4 regions of the Butyricicoccus sp. AM32-19 genome follow, and region 1 is predicted to be linked to each of the others. Evidence: predicted binding sites of a transcription regulator. Region 1 holds the regulator's gene; each other region holds the start of a gene.

What was found. Region 1 encodes LexA, which represses DNA repair genes until DNA is damaged. Its sites were predicted from a motif close to CNAACANNTGTTNG; they were not measured.
Region 2: the regulator LexA is predicted to act here: its motif matches at 1,724-1,737, upstream of dinB (DNA polymerase IV).
Region 3: the regulator LexA is predicted to act here: its motif matches at 2,587-2,600, upstream of recA (recombinase RecA).
Region 4: the regulator LexA is predicted to act here: its motif matches at 3,258-3,271, upstream of iolE (myo-inosose-2 dehydratase).

What each region holds. Positions count from the first base shown of each region.
Region 1 is NZ_QUIX01000001.1:7,442-13,452, reverse strand. Features, by position in the region: gene recG (ATP-dependent DNA helicase RecG) at 374-2,425, opposite strand; gene lexA (transcriptional repressor LexA) at 3,152-3,742, opposite strand; gene DW806_RS00040 (Asp23/Gls24 family envelope stress response protein) at 4,040-4,390, shown strand; gene DW806_RS00035 (DAK2 domain-containing protein) at 4,700-6,011, shown strand, end outside.
Region 2 is NZ_QUIX01000001.1:199,221-205,231, reverse strand. Features, by position in the region: gene mscL (large conductance mechanosensitive channel protein MscL) at 1-395, shown strand, start outside; gene thiF (sulfur carrier protein ThiS adenylyltransferase ThiF) at 443-1,078, opposite strand; gene thiS (sulfur carrier protein ThiS) at 1,287-1,481, opposite strand; TPP riboswitch at 1,554-1,656, opposite strand; gene dinB (DNA polymerase IV) at 1,755-2,969, shown strand; gene DW806_RS00930 (hypothetical protein) at 3,003-4,043, opposite strand; gene DW806_RS00925 (RNA polymerase sigma factor) at 4,009-4,509, opposite strand; gene pdxR (MocR-like pyridoxine biosynthesis transcription factor PdxR) at 4,597-6,003, opposite strand.
Region 3 is NZ_QUIX01000003.1:99,743-105,753, reverse strand. Features, by position in the region: gene pepF (oligoendopeptidase F) at 1-707, opposite strand, end outside; gene DW806_RS04275 (regulatory protein RecX) at 835-1,302, opposite strand; gene recA (recombinase RecA) at 1,302-2,474, opposite strand; gene DW806_RS04265 (metal-dependent transcriptional regulator) at 2,654-3,037, opposite strand; gene DW806_RS04260 (DUF4282 domain-containing protein) at 3,194-3,664, opposite strand; gene aguA (agmatine deiminase) at 4,007-5,101, shown strand; gene trpS (tryptophan--tRNA ligase) at 5,146-6,011, opposite strand, start outside.
Region 4 is NZ_QUIX01000004.1:147,249-153,259, forward strand. Features, by position in the region: gene frr (ribosome recycling factor) at 189-743, opposite strand; gene pyrH (UMP kinase) at 743-1,465, opposite strand; gene iolE (myo-inosose-2 dehydratase) at 2,284-3,216, opposite strand; gene DW806_RS05765 (NAD(P)-dependent malic enzyme) at 3,463-4,635, opposite strand; gene DW806_RS05770 (MATE family efflux transporter) at 4,799-6,011, opposite strand, start outside.

The sequences.
Region 1 (6,011 bases):
AAATACACCTATAAGGTCAATTTCTCTGATGCTGCACATATTTGTCTGCAATTTTCCCTCGGCAGAGTCCGTCCACCAGAGCTTGAATCCTTGCTTATGAGATTCACTTCGCCTATTCGCCCGGGTCGAAAAGATACTCGTAAGACACGACAGAAATCTGCTGTCAACCTCATCTACAGAGCAGCATAATTCTTTTCTTTTGAATAGTCTTTTAAGCGGATTTTTTATACACTTTATTCTCATACCTTCGTGCTCGTAAAGTAGCGCACAGTTCGCTTTCGCTTTGCCGTGCGCTGTTCTCGCTTATTCGATTGTTTACATCTTTAGGGCTTATCTAAGTGACATTGAACTGAGGTTCTCTCCTGTTTTTAATTTAGTTAAACGCTTCATCATTTTGTTCGGCGAACATACGCTGCACACGGTCGAGCAGGATGGGATAGCCGGCGAGTGTCGGATCGGCAGCCAGCAGCGCTTCCGCTTCCTCGCGGGCGTTTTGCATGAGCGCAAGGTCAGCCGCCAAATCCGCAACGTGCAGTGCGGGCAGGCCGTGCTGCCGCTGACCGAAAAAGTCACCCGGACCGCGCTGTGCGAGGTCTGCGCGTGCGACCTCGAAGCCGTCACCGGTCCTGCACAGGATGCGCAGGCGCTCCCGCGCGACCTGTCCCTTATCCGCACCGAAGAACACGCAGTACGACTGCCGTGTACCGCGGCCGACACGTCCGCGCAGCTGATGCAGCTGCGACAGACCGAACCGGTCTGCGTCCTCGACCACCATTAGATTGGCGTTCGGCACGTCCACACCGACCTCGATAACCGTCGTTGCAACCAGAATATCGTATTTCTGCGCTGCAAAATCGCGCATGATCTGATCTTTTTCCGCGTTTTTCATCCGTCCGTGCAGCACAGCCACACGTCGGTGCGGAAGCAGCTTCTGCAGGTCTTTTGCGTGCTGTTCCGCACTTTTCAGCTTGGTTTCTGCATTTTCGCTGTCCTCGATGAGCGGACACACGACGTAAGCCTGCCCACCGAGACCGACCTGCTTGTCGATGAAGGCAGTAATACGCTTGCGCATATTTTCGCCCACGGCGTAGGTCTCGACCGGACTTCTTCCGGGCGGGATCTCGTCCAGCACGGACACATCCAGATCGCCGTACATGATGAGTGCGAGCGTGCGCGGAATCGGCGTAGCCGACATGACGAGCACATGCGGCGAGCCGCCTTTCGCGGACAGCGCGGCACGCTGCGCCACACCGAACCGGTGCTGCTCATCCGCGATAACGGCACCCAGCCGGTGGAACTGCACACTCTGCTGAATGAGCGCGTGCGTGCCCACGACCACCTGCGCCGCACCGGTCTCGATGGCGGCCAGTGCCGCACGTTTCTGCGCGGCAGTCATCGAGCCGGTGAGCAGCGTGCACGAGATGCCCAGCTTGTGCAGCATAGGTGCAAGCGTCTCCGCGTGCTGCGCGGCGAGAATTTCGGTCGGCGCCATGAAAGCCGCCTGCCAGCCGTTCTGCGCGGCCAGCGCACACAATCCGGCCGCTACCACTGTCTTGCCCGAGCCGACATCACCCTGCACCAGCCGGTTCATCGGCCGTCCGGAGGCGCAGTCTGCCGCGATCTCCATAATCGCACGCCGCTGTGCGCCGGTCGGTGTAAACGGCAGGGCTTCAAAGAACGAATCCAATCCATTCGAGGTAAAAACAATGCCGGAATCCGCCTTTCGACGCTCCTTCAGCTGCTGCAGGCCGCAGCAGAGCAAAAACAGCTCCTCGAATACCATGCGTCGGCGCGCCTGCGCCACATCGTCCTTGGTTTTCGGTCGGTGAATGGCAGAAAGCGCATCTACTGCGTCCGGCAGGCGGTATTTCGCCCGCAAAAGTTCGGGCAGCGGATCGGGCCATTCACCAGTCAGCGTGTCGAGCGCGGCAGCGGTTACACGCTCAAGATCGCGCTGGGTCAGTCCCGCCGTCAGCGGATAGACCGGCACGATGCGTCCCGGGTGGTCAGCGTCCGGTGCGACCTTCTCCGACTGCGGGGAGACCATCGTGCGGCCGCGTCCATAGCCCTGCACCTTGCCGTAGAACACATACTCCTGTCCGACGCGCAGCTGCGCCGCAGCATACGGATTGTTGAAGTAGGTGACGTTCAGCGTGCCGGTTTCATCGTAAATCGTACACTTGACCAGCGTCAGGCCCTTGCGGATACGGTTGACCTTGGGTTCGGTGCCGACCACAGCGCGCACAGCATACTTGTCCTCCATGCCGATTTCCGCAATCGGCGTGATGTGAGTGCGATCCTCGTAGTCGCGCGGGTAGGTCTCGAGCGCGTCACGAAGCGTGCGGATATGCAGTTTTTCGAGCAGCTTCGCCTTTTTCGGGCCGATGCCCTTGACGAACTGGATGCTGTCATCAACCGATGGCATGAGGATTCTCCTTTGGGAATTTTGATTTGCAAGGCACCCGCTTTACGGGGCGCACGAACCGCGCAGGCGGTTCGCCCATTCTGGGCGGCGCCCTTTTTTCTGCACCAATTGACCGGGGCGCACGAACCGCGCAGACGGTTCGCCCTAACGGGCGGAGCGTTTTTCGCTGAAGTTCAGCGGGAGTTCGCCTACGCGGCGGGCGCATAAGAGGGATGGACACCAAAGGTTTCCACCCCTCTTATGAATCTCCCCGTTTCCTCTTAGCACAGCGAAATTTGCAGAACTGAGACTATAAAGGAACGGCAGAGGATTTTTTCTTCCGCAGGACGACTGATAGCCGTCCATGTATCCGCGTATTCGCAGGGTCAGATACCTTTCTGCTACACATACGGGCAACTCTACGCTGGGTGCGGCATAACAGTGCCGCACCCTGTGTAGCAGCAATCTATCTGTGAACTGCGAACAGGTTGCGAAAGATACGCTGTGGTAACCCGACTGCCGTTCCCCTTTTCGAAGCGGTCGCCGCTCTCTGGTCTGCGCCAGACTAACAAACAAAGGGAAACGGGAGTTAAGAGGGTAGAAACCGTAGGTGTCTACCCTCTTGCCCTCGCTGCGGGCGCGGCAAATCCCCCGCTTGATTTCAAGCGAAAAACCTCCCGCCCGTTAGGGCGAACACGCCTGCGGCAGTTCGCGTCCCCCGCTCAGCCGGTACTGAAAAGGCTGCTCTTAATACTCGCGGTAAACCGCCTTCACCACGCCTAAAATCTGGCACCCGGTGCCGTTGATCGGCGGATACGCCGGATTCTCCGGCATGAGCCAGACACCGTCCGGCGTGATGTTGAGCGTCTTGCAGGTGGCCTCATCCTCGAGCAGCGCGATTACGATGTCGCCGTTGCGCGCCTGCACATCCTGCCGGATAATGACCAGATCATCATCCATAATGCCCACGCCGATCATCGAATCGCCGCGAATGCGCAGCGCGTAATACTCGCCGCCGCCCACTGCCGGTTCGAACGGCACATAGCCGATATGCTCCTCCACCGCGAGGATCGGCATACCGGCGGTGACGCGGCCCAGAATCGGCACGCGCGGCACCATGGAAGGGCCGCTGACCGGCGTCAGCGCACGCGATTTATGCTCATTCGGCTCCAGATAACCGGCCTCCTGCAGCTTTTTCAGGTGCGCATGCACGGTGGACGGCGACCGCAGTCCCATCTCTGCACCAATCTCGCGCACCGAAGGCGGATAGCCGTGTTCGAGGGAATAACTGCTTATATACTCCAGTATCTGCTGTTGTTTGGCGGAAATCTTCTTCATTTTCGGCACTCCTCGCTGTTTCCGTCGGAACATACGTTCGTAATTTTATCCTTATTATACCGCAATCCGCTGCAATAAGCAAACATTTGTTTGCATTAACCTGCACGAATTTTCCGCGTTATTCGACACTATCCTTCAATTTATCCATTTTCTGCCGCCGTGTTGAAAAATAACGCAGTTTCATCACCGCATTGCTTGTATTTTACATGATTTTGTTATATCATATAAACAGCAAAGGTATTGATTATTGCAAGGGGACCCGCATTCTGCACCCCTAACTCGCAGGGAGGTTTTTATATGACCATCAAGACCGATCTCGGATATATCGACATTACCAACGAGGTGCTGGCCGGCATTGCCGGTTACGCAGCATCCTCCTGCTTCGGTGTCAAAGGCATGACCATCCGCTCCATGTCGGACGGACTGGCGCATCTGCTCGGACTGGAAAACCAGTCGCGCGGTGTAAAGGTCACCGAGGCTGTGGACGGCGGTGTCAACATCGACCTGCACATTGCAGTCGAGCACGGTGTGAATATTGCCACCGTCTGCCGCTCTATCATCGGCGAGGTACGCTACAACGTTGAGCGTCTGACCGGTGTGGACGTGAAGAACGTCGATATCTATGTAGAGAGCATCAAGGCGGACTGACACCTATAGGGGACTTCGCAAGTCCCCTATATACGGAAATCAGTTCCGTAGAAACTGACTTCCGATACCCGAACGACGCGCCCCAAGGGCGCTGAGTCGGAGTAACAAAACCCACGCTCATGTCGCGGGTTTTGTTGCGGCGAAATACGCCGCTGATTGCATGCCGCGGCGTAACCGCGGACGTCTGCGGACGGGACCAATGGCTCGGATTGCCCTAAGGAAATCCTGCCATGCGGTTACGGTTTGCAAGCAAACCGAAATCTTATTACGCGCAACTGCGCGGTTACTTTTAGGGAGAGATTAAATTAAATGGCAGATCAGAAAATCAACGGTGCGCTGTACCGGTCCATGGTGATCGAGGGCGCACTCGCCATTGCCGAAAAGAAGGAACAGGCAAACGAACTGAACGTATTCCCGGTGCCGGACGGCGATACCGGCACGAATATGTCCATGACGATGGGTTCCGCGATGGCTGAGATGGAAAAGCTCGCTGAGCCGACCCTCGCCAAAGCGGCAGATGCGACCGCTTCCGCGCTGCTGCGCGGCGCGCGCGGCAACTCGGGTGTTATCCTGTCGCTGCTGTTCCGCGGCATGGCGAAAAAGCTGCGCGAGACCGACGAGGCCGACGGCCGCACACTCGCGCTTGCGCTGCGCGAGGGCGTAGACACCGCCTACAAGGCGGTTATGAAGCCCGCTGAGGGCACCATCCTGACCGTATCGCGCGTTGCGGCACAGCACGCGGTCGAGCTGTGTCAGGCCGAGCCGACGCTCACCGCAGAGCAGGTTCTGGCAGCGATCATCGAGCAGGGCCACACCGCACTTGAGGAAACCGTTCATCAGAATCCGGTGCTCGAAAAGGCAGGCGTGGTTGACGCCGGCGGCTTCGGCTTTATCACCATCTTCGAGGGCATGCTGGACGCGCTGCGCGGCATCCACAAGGAACGTGCTGTTGCGGCAGAGCCGACCAAGTTCACCGCAGACTTCGCTGCGATGAGCGACGAGGACATCACCTTCACCTACTGCACCGAGTTCATCGCATCCCGCAAGGACAAGGCACGCAATGTTGCCCGTCTGCGCTCTATCCTGAACGAAATCGGCGATTCGCTGGTTGTTGTCGAGGATGATGATATCGTCAAGGTACACGTTCACACCGACCAGCCGAACAAGGCGCTCGAGGAGGGTCTGAAATTCGGTCCGCTGCTGACCGTTAAGATCGAAAACATGCGCGAGCAGCACACCGCCAAGGTAATCGAGGGCACGGCAGACGCGCCCAAGGAGCGCGTAATCGTCCCCGCAGAGAAGAAGTTTGGCTTTGTAGCCGTTGCGGCCGGTGAGGGTCTCAAAACCCTGTTTACCGACCTCGGCGCGGACGTTGTCGTGCAGGGCGGTCAGACCATGAACCCATCCACCGACGACATTCTGCACGCTGTCGATGCCGTTCCGGCGGAAATCGTTTTCGTGCTGCCGAACAACAAAAACATCATCATGGCTGCCGAGCAGGCGGTTCATCTCTCCGAGGAGAAAAAGGTGATCGTCGTGCCGACCAAGACCATCCCGCAGGGTATTTCGGCCATGCTGGCGGTCGATTCGGAAGCCGAGCAGGACAGCGAGCTGGCGCTTG
Region 2 (6,011 bases), 190 kb from region 1:
AATTCAAAGTCTTCGCGCTGCGCGGCAACGTGATGGACATGGCAATCGGTGTTATCATCGGCGGTGCGTTCACCAGCATCGTGACTTCACTGACCGATAACCTCATTAACCCGATTCTCGGCCTGTTCGGCGGCACCGATTTAAGCGGTTTCGTGCTGAACCTCGGCGGTGTGGAACTGCGCTACGGTGCATTCATCACCTCGATCATCAACTTTTTGATCATGGCGTTCGTGCTGTTCTGTCTGCTCAAAGCGGTCAATAAGCTGACTGCGCTCGGCAAAAAGCCGGAAGCACCCGCAGAGCCGACCACCAAGGTCTGCCCGTTCTGCTGCAGCGAGATTCCGATCAAGGCTGTCAAGTGTGCACACTGCGGTTCCGATCAGCCGAAAGAATAATGGAGAGCGGAGAATGAAAGCTGCGGCTTCTGTTCTCCATTTTCTATTTACGGCTCCGTTTCGCCAATGAGCAGGCGCAGCACCATCGTGCCTTCATGTGCCGAGCAGACCGCTACGCGCGGCGCCATCAGGCCGAGACCGTCGGCTACATCGCTTGTACCGTCGCCGCAGAGATACACATGGCCGAATCGTTTTTCGGTCTTGATCAGGTTCGCTGAGCCGTAGCCTGCCATGCCGCTGCCCGATACGACCGGCTTTTCCGGCAGTCTGGTAAGCAGATTCTCGAGCAGCATGGCCTTCTGGTCCGGCTTGTCGAACGCCTCTACGACCACATCACAGCCGGAGAACAGCCGCTCCACGTTGGACGGAACGACCCGCTCGGTGTAAGTCTCGTAGGTGAGATAGGGATTGATGGCCTCAAGCTGCTCGACAAGTGCGAGCGTTTTCGGGATGCCAAGGTCTTTCATCGTGTAATGCTGTCGGTTGAGGTTGGTGATGTCCACCACATCGAAATCCACGAGGATGAGATGACCGACACCCAGCCGCGCCAGAAAAATCGCAAGGTTGGAGCCAAGCCCGCCCAGACCCGCAATGCCGACACACGCCTTGTCCAGCTTAGCCTGAATATCCGCGCCGTGGCGTTCCACCAGTGCGTCATGCAGTTGTTCTTTGGTTAAAATCATGATTTTTCTCCTGTAATCACGCGCAGCGTGCATTTAATCGGGAAGAAATTGCATTGCAATTTTTTTGAAAACCGGGAGCTTGTATCTTTGTTTTCATACCAGTAAAAAATGTGTGTGCCGCTCGCAGCGCGCAAATTTCTTTGGGACATATCCGCGTTTTACGCAGTATGTCCCCTTCGCACCAAACTGTGGTTTGGTGCGAAGGGTATCAGCCGCCGCCCACGAAGCATACGACTTCCAGATGGTCTGCATCGGTCAGCTTCTCTTCCGCGAACTGCGCACGCGGAATGATGGTGCCGTTCTTCTCGACAGCCACACGCTGCGGGTCGTGACCCAGCTCCTTCAGCAGCGCCAGAACTGTGCCCTCTGCGGGAACGGCACGTTCTTTACCGTTTACTTTCATGCAAATATCCTCTTTTCCGCAAGAAAAAATGCTCCGGTCTCACCATGCGGTAAAACCGGAGCATTAAAATTTCAAGTGTATGCGACAGCTTCCCTACGATGGTGCTAACCAACAGGTTCAAAAGGTTAGGCTCTCGCCCTCTCAGCCGCTCATCACGGCACCCTTGCTTGCAAATACAGTATGCACCTCATTCTCCCACTTGTCAAGCACATTTTTTTCGGATATAATGCAGTTATACAATGCAAACATTCGTTCGGGAGGAGATGATGACCGATGGACCGAACCATTCTGCACTGCGACTGCAACTCGTTTTTCGCGAGTGTGGAAACGCTGCTCGACCCGTCGCTTGCCGACGGACCGACCGCCGTCTGCGGTGATCCGGAGAGCCGCCACGGCATCATTCTCGCCAAGAACGAGAAGGCCAAAGCCTTCGGCGTACAAACCGCCGAGACCATCTGGCAGGCGAAACGAAAATGCCCGGATTTACGGCTGGTAGCACCGCATCGGAGCGAATATGTGAAGTTTTCGCGCAAGTGCAACGAGCTGTACCTGCAGTACACCGATCTTGTCGATCCGTTCGGCATTGATGAATCCTTCCTCGATGTCACCGGCTCGATGCACCTGTTCGGCTCCGGTGAGCATATCGCGGACGAGCTGCGCCGCCGCATGCGCGAGGAGGTCGGACTGACCATCTCGGTCGGCGTATCGTTCAACCGCGCGTTCGCCAAACTCGGCAGCGATTACAAAAAGCCGGACGGCACGACGGTCTTTTCGCGCGAAAATTTCAAGCAGCGCGTGTGGTCCTTGCCCGCGAACACGCTCCTGTATGTCGGCAAACGCGCCAGCGACCGGCTGAACCAACTGGGCGTACGCACGATCGGCGAGCTTGCCGCCTGCGATCCGGCGTTTATCCACAGCATTCTGGGCAAAAACGGCGATCTTCTGCTGCGTTACGCCAGAGGTGAGGACGATGAGCCTGTGCGCTCATTTTACGCGGAACGAGAAGTCAAATCGGTCGGCAACAGCATGACGTTCGCGCACAATCTGCTCGGCGCGGACGAATGCCGCATGGGCATCACGGCGCTGTGCGACAATGTCGGCAGACGTTTGCGAAAGCGCGGCATGGTGTGCCAGACCGTGCAGCTCGGCATCCGCGACCCGGAATTTCACAACCGCTCACGGCAGGTAACGCTTGAGCGGCCGACCAATTCCACGCGTGCGCTCATCGACCTGTCCATGCAGCTGCTGCTCGGGCACTGGCCGATGGACAAGCCGGTGCGCCTGCTGTCGGTCACGGCAGCCAATCTGCTGCCGGAAAATCAGTCGTGCGAGCAGCTTTCGCTGTTTGATGCCGCCGAGGATATCCAGAAGCGCGACCGCCAGCATAAGCTCGACCAGACGGTTGACGCACTGCGGCAGAAATTCGGTGATCAGTCGGTCGTGTTCGCGCATTCGGTGAAGAAAAAGGATAAAACGGATAAAAAATGAGGACATATCTACCGGATATGTCCTCATGTTGCGTTACTGCGTCAGCCGGAAGGATACCGCCCAGCTGCCGTCCATCAGGTCGCTTGCGGTGTAGATATCACCGGTAAGTGTACAGCCGGCAACATCCTCGTATGCCATCGGGAAAACGTACTCTGTGTAATCAATATCATTGTCAAAATCCTTGTAGGATACCGTGTATTCGCACATCCGTTCCGTGCCGTCCGCAAGGTGCAAGGTCGAAAAATCTGCGTGATTATCCAGCGTCAGCGAACCATCTGTGCGATAATGCAAATGCAGTTCTCCATTTCGCCATCCGGCAGCAATCAGTGCGCATACCCCATTCTCACTCTGCCACAAAGTGCCCTGCGGAACAAGAAAATCATAGTCGTGCATGGTTTCGTACAGCGAGATATCCGACGCACTCAGACCGTTGATATCGTGGTTCTCGGTCGGTGCATTCTGCGTCACTGCGGACAAATCCGCCGTTACCGGAACATCTTCCTGCTCTACTTTTCCAATCAGCAGCTTGTTAAACGAAAACTTGAACGCGCCTGCCGGAACATCTCCTCCCAAATCGTCAATTTGAAGAAAATATGTTGCCGTGCGGGCACTTGGATCGTAGTCAACCGTCGAGCAGCCGCAGGACAGCGGTGCAGTTCTGCCCAAGCGCGGATAATCCAAATGCCAGCTGTCGTACATATCCGGCGCGGCATCGCCGAACACGCTGCCCGTGGTGTCGGTCAGCGACAAATACACCTTTGCCGTGCTGCCTTCCACGTCCGCCGAAACGACCTCCAGCTTAACGCCCCGGTCCTCGCAGACCTGCCCGACCGGCTGCAGGTACTCCGCCATGCCGGGCGCAATTTGGTACAGCACCCGCAGAACCGCCTCCTGATTGGCGGCTACGGCGGTGCTCACGCAGGCCAGTGCCGCCGCAACCGCAAGGATGATCTTGAGCGGTTTTCGCGCTCTGTGCGGCCTGCCGCTCTCCATTTTGGCGATCGTCTGCTGCACCAGTGTGTCGCTCGGCGTGATATTCTCATTCATGTCGCGGTACTGCTTGTGAAAATCCATCGTCCAGTTCTCCTTTCATCAATTCGCGCAGCTGTGCCCGTGCGCGCGTCAGCCGTGTGCGTATCGTGGACGGTTTTTCCCCGCTCATGCGCGCAATCTCCTCTGCGGTGTAGCCCTCGCAGTAGAATAAATGCACTGCCGTGCGGTACTTGGGCGTCAGCCGCCACAGGGCTTCATCCAGTGCGCTGTCCTCCGGCTCGGGAAACGGAATGCGGTCATCGAGCGGTGTGTCGTGCCGCCGCCATGCCATGCGCCAGTGGTTTTTCAGGCAGTTGAGCGTCACCCGCAGCAGCCATGCCTTTTCGTGCTCCTCGCTGTCGAAAACCGGCTTTTTACGCACGGTCTGGAGAAAGACCTCCTGAAAAATGTCGTCCGCATCGTGACGGCTGCGCGTCTGCGCATACGCCAATCGGTATACCATGTCGCCGTAGACGCTGACGAGTTGTTCGGGTGTTTTTGCGGTCATGCTCCATCCTCCTTTCACCGGTAATACGAAACAAAAACCCGAAGTGCTACAAATTTTCGCAGAAATTTATCGCACTTCGGGTTGCATTTATTTTGTCCAGGCTTGCTTGAGCAGCTTTGCCGCCTCGCCAATCTGCTGTTCGGTCAGACCGGCATAGCCGAGCACAAGCGTTGCTCGCGGCGGCTTGACCGGCGGCGTATAGTACGCTGAAAGCGGGTAAACACGCACACCAACCGCCTTTGCACGCTCAATAAGTTCGTGCTCGAGCATGCCGTTGCGCATGTGCAGCAGCAGGTGCAGACCGGCCTCCGAGCGCGAGACCTCATGCGGCAGATCGGCCAGCTCGCGGTCAAGTGCGGCCATGAGCGCGTCGCGGCGTGCCTGATAGACCTTGCGGCTGCGACTGATGTGCCGCTCGAAGCCGCCGGTGTGCATGAAGGCCGCCAGCGTGTGCTGATCAAAGCTCGGCACGGTAGATGAGTACCGCGAAAACCGTTCACGATAGCGCGCCATCAACGCATTCGGCAGCACCAGATAGCCGATGCGCAGTCCGGGGGCAAGGCTTTTCGCAAAGGTGTTGACGTACACGACACGGCCTGTCCGATCCAACTCGCCTAACGCCGGAATCGGGCGGGAAGCGTAGCGAAATTCGCTGTCGTAGTCATCCTCGATGATGTAGCGGTCGGGGGCTTCCGACGCCCAGCGGAGGATTTCCAGTCGGCGGGCAGCCGTCATAACCGTGCCCAGCGGGAAATGGTGCGACGGCGTAAGGTATACCACCGATGCGTCACTTGCGGTCAGCGCGTCAGCACGCAGACCGTGCTTGTCCAACGGTGTCGGACGCACGGTCACACCGTTCGCTGCGAAAATCTGGTACAGCTTGCGGTAGCCGGGGTTCTCGAGCGCGTACACGCGGTCGCGGCCGAGCAGCTGAATGACAAGATGCATCAGATACTCCGAGCCTGCACCGATCAGGATGTTGTCCGGCGAGACGTTGATGCCGCGGAAGTCGTGCAGGTAGCGCACGATCTCCTCTCGAAGTTCCGCCGCGCCGCATGGGTCGGTCGCACGGAGCAGCGCACTCGAGTATTCGCTCAGCACACTGCGCGACAGCCGCGCCCATGTGGAGAACGGAAAGCAGCCGTTATCGACAAAATCCGTGCGAAAATCGTAAGGATAGGTCTCCTCAGAGGCGGAAATCGGCGGCAAAGGCGGTGTGGATGGCTCCTGCGGCTCGGAAATCGGCACGGCAAGCTGCTCCTGCACAAAATAGCCGCGCCTTGGCGCAGAGGCGATGTAGCCTTCGGCGGCAAGCTGACCGTAAGCGGTTTCCACGGTGATCTGGCTGACGCGCAGATTAGCCGCCAGCTTGCGTTTGCTCGGCAGGCGCGTGCCGCCGGGCAAGGCGCCGGACATGATGTCCGCGCGGACAGCGTGGTAGAGCTGCTCGTAGAGCGGCTGTTGGTCGTGCGGTTTGAGATGGTAAGTCAGCATGGCCGGAG
Region 3 (6,011 bases), on a different contig from region 1:
GTTGCCGCCGAGGTGTTGCGGAACTGGCCGTACACCGAGTACAGCGAATCGAACGCGGACTTTCGCAGCACACGGTCGTAGGACTGCATCAGCGGGATGAACGTGCCGTGCGTGACCGGATGCGCGATGCCGTCCTTGTCCACTGCGTCCGGGAATTTGAGGTCAGCGTCGTTGAGCATGGAGTAAATGTCATCCGGGCTGGCGGCCATTTCGCCTGCAGCGGCGAGGATTGCCTCCTCCTTGTCGGACAGCACATGCTCTCGGCGGCGGCGAATGCGGTCGATATTCAGGCGGTACAGCTCCAGCTCGGGTGCTTCGGCGTACAGACGGTTCATGTCCTCATCGCTGATGGCGAGCAGCTCAGGGGTCTCAAACGCGGCGGCAGACTGAATTTCGACCGCGAAGCGCGTCACCTGGCTGACCATCTCCTGATAGGCGGCGACGCGGGTGTCCTCATCGCTGCGGCGCTGGGCGTAGTGTACGAGCGCGTCAAATGCAAGGCTGATTTCATCATCCAGACGGAAAAAAGACAGCAGAACAGCGCCGCTTTCGGCCAGTCTGCCGCGGAATGCAGTGATGCGCGGAATGAACTCCTTGGCCTTCGCTAACGCGGCACGCCAGTCATCGTCGGTCGCAAACAGATCCTGAATCGCCCATTTGTCCTTTGCGGGCACATCTGCGCGGGCGGGAATTTTATTGGTTTCCATGGAAATACTTCCTTTCTGGTAGAGTTTTTCTCTGATTATTATGATACCGCAACAGCAGGTTTCATGCAAGCGGATTTACGGCTAAAAAACAGACATCCCTCTCACATTTCCGTAAGAGGGATGGAGTCTATTCTTCCTCCGGCAGCGAATTGCCGTAGGTTTCGAGTGCGCGCTTGATATCATTCCACGCAAAACCGCGACGCTGGAGTGCCGCAACGGCTTTTTCGACCTCTTTTCGGTCGGAAACGTCACCGCGCAGGCGTTTTTCGAGCAGAGCCAGCATTTGCGCCTCATCCGGAGAGAAGGTCTGCATAGCCGCTTCTGCGGTGTCGCGGTCTATGCCGCGGCGGGTCAGCTCCTGCCGGATGCGTGCCGCGCCGTAGCCCTTGCGCGTGTAGCCGCGCACAACGCTTTCCGCGAAAAGCTCGTCATTGAGCATACTGCGTTCGATCAGCCACGCAAGCGCGTAATCGGCGGCTTCCTCATCGTGTCCTTTGGCAAGCAGCTTGTCGCGCAGCATTTTCGCACTCAGCGCCCGGTAAGACAGCTGTTTTACCGCCATATCGAGGGCTGCGCGGTATTTATCCTCGCTCATTATTCTTCGTCGAGGTCGTCAAAATCGTCCGCGTCGATGGAGACCGCCTTGGAGGACGACGGACGCGGTGCCTTATCCGCAGGCTTTTCGGCCTTCTCGGTCGGCACAGCGGCGGAAGGACGTGCCGCATGGCTCTGCGCCAGCTTGCTGCGCTCCTCGGCTACCTTTTCCATGATCTGCTTCTGTACGTCATCCGCGATGTCCGGATGATCCTTGAAATACTGCTTGGCAGCATCGCGGCCCTGACCCAGACGGGTATCGCCCATGGAGAACCACGCGCCGGATTTGTTGAGGATGCCGAATTCCACGCCGAGATCGACCAGCTCGCTCGTGCGGGAAATGCCTTCGCCGTACATAATATCGAACTCAGCCTGCTTGAACGGGGGAGCGACCTTGTTTTTTACAACCTTTACGCGGGTGTGGCTGCCGATCAGCTCGGTGCCGTTTTTCAGATGCTCCACGCGGCGAACCTCCATGCGGACAGACGCATAGAACTTGAGCGCACGGCCGCCGGTGGTGACCTCCGGATTGCCGTAAATGACGCCGACCTTCTCACGCAGCTGGTTGATAAAGATGGCTACGCACTGGCTCTTGGCGATCGAGCCGGCCAGCTTGCGCATCGCCTGACTCATCATGCGGGCATGCAGACCGACGAAGGAATCGCCCATTTCGCCTTCGATTTCGGCGCGCGGTGTCAGCGCGGCAACCGAGTCGATAACCACGATGTCGATCGCGCCCGAGCGTACGAGCGCCTCCGCAATGTCCAGACCCTGCTCACCGGTGTCCGGCTGGGAGACCAGCAGGCTGTCAATGTCAACGCCGAGTGCCTTGGCGTAAACCGGGTCGAGCGCGTGCTCGGCATCGATAAACGCAGCCGTGCCGCCCAGCTTCTGTGCCTCTGCAACGCTGTGCAGCGCAACCGTGGTCTTACCGGAGGATTCCGGTCCGTAGATCTCAATGATTCGGCCGCGCGGCAGACCGCCGATGCCGAGCGCGAGATCCAGACCGATCGAGCCGGTCGGGATGTGTTCGATATTCATGCCGGTGTTTTCGCCCAGACGCATAACCGAGCCTTTGCCGAACTGCTTTTCGATCTGACCGAGCGCAGCGGCAAGTGCTTTCTTCTTATCAGTCGCAGGAGCGACCGGTTCCAACTGCTTTTTGGTAGCCATGATAGCATTTCCTCCTGAAAAAGTTACAAATATGCAAGCCGCAGAGCGGCGGTGTATTCGGATTCGATACACCCATTATAACAGGGTGCTGATTTGAATGCAATGATTTTATCGAAAATTTGTTCGATAAAATTTGATATAAAAAATCCTGCCTTTTCAGGCAGGATTTTCAACGGGTCTTATTTACCCTGTGCGTCGATATACGCCTTCGCATGCTGCTTGAGCTTGTCGAAGGTTTCCTCGCTCAGCACATGCTCGATGCGGCACGCATCCTCAGCGGCGGTCTCAGCGTCCACGCCGAGAGCGGTGAGGAACGCGGTGAGCACGGTGTGGCGCTCGTAAATGCTGGTGGCGATCTGCATGCCGGATTCGGTCAGTCCCAGCAGACCGTTCTGGTCGATGGAAACGTAACCGTTATCGCGCAGCAGGCCAACGGCACGGCTGATGCTCGGCTTGGAAAAGCCGGTGTAGTGCGCAACGTCGATCGAGCGCACCTGTCCATTTTTCTGCGTCAGAACCAGGATGGCTTCCAGGTAGTTTTCCGCGCTTTCCTGAATTTTCAATGCACGGACCTCCTTTTTCTAAGATACACTTTTCTGTAGGGCAGCACATGGGTTGGTCCTGCCGCGAAATTCTATGATAGTATATCTATTTTATCATGACTTGCGTGTTTTTGCAATCTGCGTTGAACAAATTTCAAGCGGAAACAGCGGCTTGTGTTACGGCTGATCGGGCGGGAGCGGATTTTCCGGTGTATTCTGCGGCTCGGGCTGCGGTGCGGGAGCCGGCTGCTCGAACGGCTGCGGCTCGGGCATTTTGCGGTCAATGCTGCGCAGGGTGCGGTGCATGCTGAACAGCATCATAATAAATTCATAGCCGAGCCGTGCAGCAATATTTCCGACAATAAACAGCAGGATCGCCCAGAAAAAGTGGAAAAACAGCAGAATAACACTGTAAACAGCCAGCGCAGCGACCGTCATGCAGTACAGGATTTTCAGCAGACCCTCGGTGTATGCGTGCCGGAAATTGAGAAAATCATGCAGCTTTGCCGCTGTACCGTGGTAGTGATTCGGTTTGCGGACAAACAGCGTGTACAGCGCGATGCCACCCGCAAGAATCAGTAAAAGTGCCAGAATCGGCAGAATCATTGTGAAAAGCGGTGTGTATGTATAGGTGTAAGCGTAATTCATGGTATGCACCTCTCCTTTGGAAATGGGTTGATACATTTTTAGTGTACCATATTCTGCGGGGTTGATAAAGGGAAAGTTGAATAATTGAGAATGGAAAATGGAGAATGGAGAATGCAGGTGAGGGGAAAATCGGTGTATTTATCAGGTGAGAATGGCGTTATCATTAAGAAACGGCGGCAATCGTGGAATCGCAGGGGCGGCCGGCGACCGCCCGCATACCGTTCAATATTACGTTCATTTTCCATTCTCCATTCTCAATTTTTCATTTCAAACCGCCTACGACCATTGCAAATTCAATCAAAATGTTGTACTCTTGATGTACCACCGAACAGGAGAGATACCATGAAAATTTTGCACACCACACCCGCGCAGGACGGGTTTTATATGCCTGCGGAGTTTGCACCGCATGAGGGCTGCCTGATGATCTGGCCGGAACGCGCCGACAGCTGGCAGTACGGCGCCTATGCGGCCCGGAAAGCCTTTCTGCGTGTGATCGAGACGATTTCCGAAAGCGAAAGCATGACCGTGCTCTGCTCGGAAGGGCAGTATGACAACGCGCGTGCGCAGCTGCCCGACCGCGTTCGTCTGGTCGTGATGGAGACTGACGATGCGTGGGCGCGTGACGTTGGCCCGACCTTTGTTATCAACGGCAGGGGAGAGCGCCGCGGCATCGACTGGGGGTTTAACGCGTGGGGCGGCGATGTGGACGGCCTGTATCCCTCGTGGGAGAAGGACAACCGCGTGGCGCGCAAGTTCTGCGACCTGGTCAGCAACGACGTATACGACAAACGCGATTTCATTTGCGAGGGCGGCTCCATCCACTCGGACGGCGAGGGCACCGCGCTCGTCACCGAAGCCTGCCTGCTGAGCGCGGGACGCAATCCCGATCTCACAAAGACTCAAATTGAGCAGGTTTTGTGCGATTATATGGGCGTTTCCAAGGTGATCTGGCTGCCGCGCGGCATTTATAACGACGAAACCAACGAGCACGTTGACAATGTGTGCGCCTTCACGGCTCCGGGCGAGGTGGTTCTCGCGTGGACGGACGACGAGACCGACCCGCAGTATGCGCTTTCCAAGGCCAGTCTGGATGCACTGGAAGCTGCGACCGATGCCAAGGGCCGCAGGATCAAGGTGCACAAGCTGCCGCTGCCCAAGCCGGTGACCATCACCGCAGAGGAGTGCGACGGCCTTGACCTGTGTGACGGCGAGCCGACCCGTACCCCGGGAGAGCGTCTGGCGGCAAGCTACGTCAACTTCTACATTGCGAACGAGGCTGTTGTCATGCCCGCCTTCGGCGACCCGATGGATGAAAAGGCGCAGGCCATCCTGCAGGAGCTTTTCCCGACCCGTAAGGTGGTTGCGATTGCTGCCCGCGATATTCTGATTGGCGGCGGCAATATCCACTGCGTGACCCAACAAATCCCGAAAGTGTAAAAATAGAGGACGAACCAAGCGGTTCGTCCTTTATTTTGCTATTTTTACTTGAGCAGGGCGTTATCGGTGAAATAGTCGATCTTCATCGCGTGACGGACTCGATCGAGCGTACCCTGAGCGGTCTCAGCGGCGATTTCGCTGCCCTTCTTGAGAATCTCGTAGACTTCAGGCAGGCGACCCTCCCACTGCGCACGGCGCTCACGCATGGGCGACAGCAGAGACTGCATGACGTTGTTCAGGAACTTCTTTACCTTCACATCGCCGAGTCCGCCGCGCTGGTAGTGTGCTTTCAGCTCGTCGAGGCTCTGGTAGTCCGGCAGGAATTCTGCGAAGTGCTCCGGCTGGCAGAACGCATCCAGATAGGTGAATACGGTATTGCCCTCCAGCTTGCCGGGATCCTGCACGCGGATATGGTCCGGATCGGTGTACATGGACATGATCTTGTCACGAACGACCTCCTCCGGATCTGCAAGGTAGATGCAGTTACCGAGCGACTTGCTCATCTTCGCCTTGCCGTCCGTGCCGGGCAGACGCATGCAGGCGTTGTTGGACGGAAGAACAATCTGCGGCATCGTCAGCGTTTCACCGTAAATCGTGTTGAACTTGTGCACGATTTCGCGGCACTGCTCGAGCATCGGCTCCTGGTCCTCGCCGACCGGAACAGCCGTAGCGTTGAATGCGGTGATGTCCGCCGCCTGACTGATCGGATAGCAGAAAAAACCGACCGGAATGCTGGCTTCAAAGTTGCGCATCTGGATCTCTGCCTTAACGGTAGGGTTGCGCTGTACACGGGACACGGTGACAAGGTTCATATAGTAGAACGTCAGCTCGGTCAGCTGCGGCACCATGGACTGGATGAAGATATTCGTCTTTTCCGGGTCAATGCCGACCGCAAGATAGTCCAGCGCGA
Region 4 (6,011 bases), on a different contig from region 1:
ACGTTTTCGGTCGATCGGAACGTACCGAGCAAACGCTCGGATACGTCCTGCGAGCACATCTGCGCGCCGCTTTGCGGCACACAGCTATGCTCCCTTGTGTAAAAAGCGAGATACATGCTCCCGCTTTTTACGGATTTTCTGCGAAAATCCGATTTTATGCCGCTGCAGGCAGCGGACTTCCCCCTGGATTAAACCTCTGCGAGTTCCTTGGACTTCTTAGCGACCATTGCATCAACTTCCTTGACATACTTGTCAGTCAGCTTCTGCATCTTGTCCTCGCCGTCGTGCAGCTCGTCCTCGGTGATCTCGCTCTTCTTCTGCGCTGCCTTGAACTTATCCAGTGCATCGCGGCGGATGTTGCGGAGCGCAACCTTTGCCTCCTCACCGGTCTTGGAAACGCCCTTGATAAGCTCCTTGCGGCGCTCCTCGGTCAGCGGCGGGAAGTTCAGACGGATCTGCTTGCCGTCGTTCTGCGGGTTGATGCCGAGGTCGGAGACCTGGATCGCCTTCTCGATGGCCTTGAGCACCGAGCCGTCCCACGGCTGGACGGCCAGCGTGCGCGGGTCGGGAGTAGAGATTGCCGCAACCTGATTCAGCGGGGTCGGTGCACCGTAATACTCAACGGTGATCTTATCGAGAACCGCCGGGTTTGCGCGGCCTGCGCGGACTGCTGCCAGCTCCTTGGAGAGCACGTCCAGCGTTTTCTGCATTTTTGCCTCGTGGGACTTGATCTGTTCCTTCATTATTTTACCTCCTCAACGATCGTGCCGATCTTTTCGCCGTTAACAGCGCGGTGAATATTTTCGGGGTCGGAAAGCGCGAATACCAGAATCGGGATATGGTTATCCATGGACAGCGAGGTCGCGGTGGAGTCCATAACGCCGAGACCCTGATTGAGCACATCCATGTAACTCAGGTGGTCGTACTTCTTGGCATCCGGGTTGACAGCCGGGTCGGAATCGTACACGCCGTCTACGTTCTTTGCCAGCAGGATAACGTCCGCACCGATCTCTGCCGCACGCAGAACCGCTGCGGTGTCGGTCGAGAAGAACGGACAGCCAGTGCCGCAACCGAAGATAACGACACGGCCCTTTTCAAGGTGACGGGTCGCGCGGGAACGGATGTACGGCTCAGCGATCTTGTTCATCTCGATAGCGGTCTGCACGCGAACGTCCACGCCGCGCTGCTCCAAAGCATCCTGCAGAGCCAGTGCGTTGATGGTGGTTGCCAGCATGCCCATGTGGTCCGCGCGGGTGCGCTCCATCTTGCCGCCGCCGTCCTTTACGCCGCGCCAGAAGTTGCCGCCGCCGACAACAATGCCGATCTCGCAGCCCTCTTCGTTGCATTTTTTGATCACATCGCATACCGGACCGATGACATCAAAGTTCAGGCCGAAATGCTTATCGCCCGCAAGGGCTTCGCCGCTGATCTTGATCAGTACGCGCTTATATTTCTGTGCTTCCATGCTCCACACTCCTTATTCTATTCCTGTTTACTATTCTACCCTATTTTCGGAGAATTTGCAACGATTTATATAGCGGCAAATGAATAAAAGGCGAAGCGGTTTGCGCCCTCCGGACGGTTGCAGGCTCCCCTGAAAGGGGAGCTGGCGCAGCTTGCTGCGACTGAGGGGTTTCGGCACCGGTTTTTCAGGGCATCCGAACCGTGCAGGCGGTTCACCGCTTCCGGGCGAAGCGTTTTGCCGTAGACTGCGGCGGGGATTGCCGCTACGCGTGGCATAACAGTGCCGCGCAACTCGTTTTCCGACACAAACCGGCTGCAATCGCAGGATTTGGATAATCTGCACAGGTAAAAATGTTGCGCGGCACGGGTATGCCGCGCCTGCGTAGACTAAACCGTATGTGTAGCAGAAAGGTATCTGACATTGCGTATAGGTAAAGAAATGGGCAGACACATTGGTCTGCCCTACGGAACGGTAACCCGACTGCCGTTCCCCTTTTTCATGCTTACGCAGTCTACCATCTGCACCCAAGCCCTTGCGGGAAAAGGGGTGATTCACAAGAGGGTGGAAAACCGCAGGTTGTCTACCCTCTTGTGCGCCCGCCGCGCGCAGCGGCAACATTCCCGCACGCCGCAGCGTGCGAAATCCTCTGCCGTGGGTACGGCAACCCCCTCCACCGCCGTTCGGCGGTTCCCCTCTCCTTTCAGGGGAGGCTTCCGGTCGGTGCAAACGGTTCTTAACGACATATATCCTTTGGGGAACGCAAAAAACCGAGGGCAAATGCCCTCGGTTTCGTGTTTTATTGCGCGATATGCGAAGAATTACTTCTTCAGAACAACCTCGCCGCCCAGACCGGTGTGTGCAGTGATGTACTCACGGCCCATCTTAGCGTACTCGAACGGATTAGCCTTAGCCGGATCCTGCTCTGCCTCTACCATGATCCAGCCGGTGTAGCCAGCCTTGTCAAGCAGATCGAATACAGCGTCGAACTCTACGCAACCGTCCGGATCGCCCGGTACGGTGAAAGCGCCTGCGCGAACTGCATCCAGGAAGGACCAGTGCTCAGCGCGAGCCTTCTCAACCAGCGGCATGCGCATGTTCTTCAGATGAACATGGCCAACACGGTCAGCGAACTTCTCGAGCATCTTTACCGGATCCTCGCCAGCGAAAGTGAAGTGGCCGGTATCGAAGCACAGGAATACATACTTCGGATCGGTGTTCTCCATCAGGCGGGTAGTCTCCTCAACGGTCTGGCATACGGTGCCCATGTGATGATGGAAGCAGGTGCGGATGCCGTACTTCTCCATGGACAGCTTGCCCAGCTTGTTCAGGCCGGTGGTGAAGCGATCCCACTCCTCGTCGGTCAGAACGCGCTTCTTGTCGTCCAGAACCGGGGTGTCCAGCTGGCCCTGGATAGAACCGGACTGCTCGGATACGTTGATTGCGGTAGCGCCAACGTAGGACAGGTAATCCAGCTCCTTGATGAACTCAGCCTCTACCTCTTCGTACGGCTTGTCAACCAGGAAAGAGGAGAACCACTTGGAAGCGATGGTCAGGTTGCGTGCGTCCAGCATGTGCTTGAGGACAGTCTTGTCCTCCGGATACTTGTGACCTACTTCGCAGCCGTCAAAACCAGCGAGCTTCATCTCAGAGATGCACTGCTGGAAGGTGTTCTCGTCGCCGAGATCCCACATATCATCATTGGACCAGCCGATCGGGCAGATACCCAGTCTTACTTTCTTCGGATCTAACATAGTTATTCCCTCCATAATCTTCTCTCTGCGTCTGCGCAGAACAAACGCATTTTTGTTATTCTTATTGTACCCTTATGCACTGTAAATGTCAAACGCATTTTTTCACAAAGCCGAGTTGTGCAATCCGCTGTTTTTGTCATTCCGCGAACTTGTGCGTGTGCGTGCACGCACTTTTGCGCAAAAACCGCGCGAGATTGTTCCCGCGCGGTTGATTTTGTCTTATCTGTAACTTTTCGTCTGCTGCGCTCAGATACGGGCCACACCGGAATCGCGGGCAGCCTGTGCAACGGCATCGGCTACCGAACGGATGACCTTTTTGTCGAACGCCATCGGCATGATATACTCCGCGTTCAGCTCCTCATCGGAAACGCAGGCCGCGATCGCCTTAGCCGCTGCCAGCTTCATCTCCTCATTGATGTCGCTTGCGCGAACATCGAGTGCGCCGCGGAAAATGCCCGGGAACGCAAGCACGTTGTTGATCTGGTTCGGGTAGTCCGAACGGCCGGTGCCGACAACGGCAGCGCCGCCCTTCTTTGCGTCCTCCGGCCAGATTTCGGGCACCGGATTTGCCATAGCGAATACCATCGGGTCCTTGGCCATGGTGGAGACCATCTCTGCAGTAAGCACCTGCGGAGCGGACATGCCGAAGAATACATCCGCACCCTTGACAGCATCGGCCAGCGTGCCGGTCATGTGCTCGCGGTTGGTGACCTTGGCCATCTCCTGCTGTGCCGGATTCAGGCGCTCATCGCCCTCGCAGACGATGCCGAAGCGCTCAACCATCGTGATGTGCTTGACACCGAGGAACATCAGGAACTTGGTAACGGCGATAGCAGCCGCGCCGCAGCCGTTGACAACCATCTTGATCTCATCCACCTTGCGGCCGGTCAGGCGGCAGGCGTTGAGCAGAGCCGCACCGCAGCAGACAGCCGTGCCGTGCTGGTCATCGTGGAATACCGGAATGTCGCAGACCTCTTTCAGACGGCGCTCGATCTCAAAGCAGCGCGGAGCCGCGATGTCCTCGAGGTTGATGCCGCCGAACGAGCCGGAGATCAACTGAATGGTGCGGACGATCTCGTCCACATCCTTGGAAGCCACACAGAGCGGGAACGCATCCACGTCAGCGAACGCCTTGAACAACGCGCACTTGCCCTCCATAACCGGCATGCCGGCAATCGGACCGATATCGCCCAGACCGAGCACCGCAGTGCCGTCCGTGATGACCGCAACCAGATTGTGGCGGCGCGTGTACTTGTAGCTGAGAGACGGATCGTCCTTGATCTTAAGGCACGGCTCGGCAACACCCGGCGTGTACGCGATCGACAGATCGTCCTTGCTGTTTACCTCACAGCGAGCTACGACCTCAATCTTGCCGCCCCATTTTTCGTGTGCCTGCAGTGCGCGTTCCTTAACGTCCATGTTCTGTTCCTCCGTTATCGTTCTTGTTCCGTTCGACGGAAAGAGTTTTCTATCTTACCTTATTATACAGAGTAGAAATGCGTTCGTAAAGGGGTAGTTTGTACAAAGAGCGGAGAGTAATCGAGCATGAAAAATGGAGGATGGAGAATGAACGTGAAGATGGTTAAGGCAACACACACTCTTCACTCTGCTTGCAGCACTGTTTTCTGACCAGCTTCGGTAAAATAAAGATTGCAGCGCACCCCGAGCACACGGCACCAACAACGTCCGACAGCGGCTCGGAAAACATAACGGCCGTTGCCCCGAAGATCGGCGGCAGGACGAACACGCTGACAAGGAAAATGCCCTTGCGGATCATGGAAAACGTCAGCCCCCATTTGACAAGGCCCATGCCGGTCATGCCGTCCACGAACGGGTACTGGATGGTCAGTCCAAGCACGCCGAGCGAGTAGGTGCGGATCATATACGCCGCCATATCAATATACGCCGGGTCTTTGGTGAAAATTTTGACAAAAGCGCCCGAGACCGTCTGCGCGAGCAGGAACATGATACCGCAGAACACGAGGCACAGCAGCACAATGCACCGAAACGCCTTCATGACGCGTTTTTCGTCGCACGCGCCGTAGTTATAGCCGAGAATGGACTGTGTGCCCGCCGTAATTCCGCCGAGTGGCATGGTGATGACGAGCATGAAGCTCTGCATGATGGCGGCACACGCGATGAGCATATCGCTGTCTGCGCCGCCGTATTTGCGCAGCATGACGTTGATGGAGATGAGCAGCACGTTATCAAGCGCGATGATGAGCGCAGGCGACAGACCGACCTGCACGATACGGCGCATCCAGCCAAAATTGACCGACTGACGGGTAATGCGGACAGCGGCTCTGCCGCTGAACAGGAACCGCAGAATGTACACCGTCGAGCACGCCTGCGACAGCACGGTCGCAAGAGCGGCTCCGCGCACGCCCATGTGCAGCGCAAAAATGAACACCGGGTCAAGTGCGATATTTACGGCCGCTCCGAGCATAACCGACCGCATTGCGGTACCCGAAAATCCCTGACTCATTGTAATTTGATTGAGTCCGTAGCTCAGTAATGCGAACACCGTACCGGAAACATAGGTCGTGAAGTACGCCTGCGCGTAATCCCACAGGACCTCGCTGCACCCGAAAGCGAACAGAATCTGCCGCTTGAAAATGAGCAGCGGCACAGTTGCCAGCACGCTCAGCGCCAGCAAAAGGTAGAAGCTGTTCGTGATAATCTGACGGGCACCGTCCATGTCGCGCCGCCCCATGCGGATGCTCATCAGCGGTCCGCCGCCGAAGCCGATGAGCGCACCGATGGCGGTTATCATAGTCACCACAGGCGCGCACACG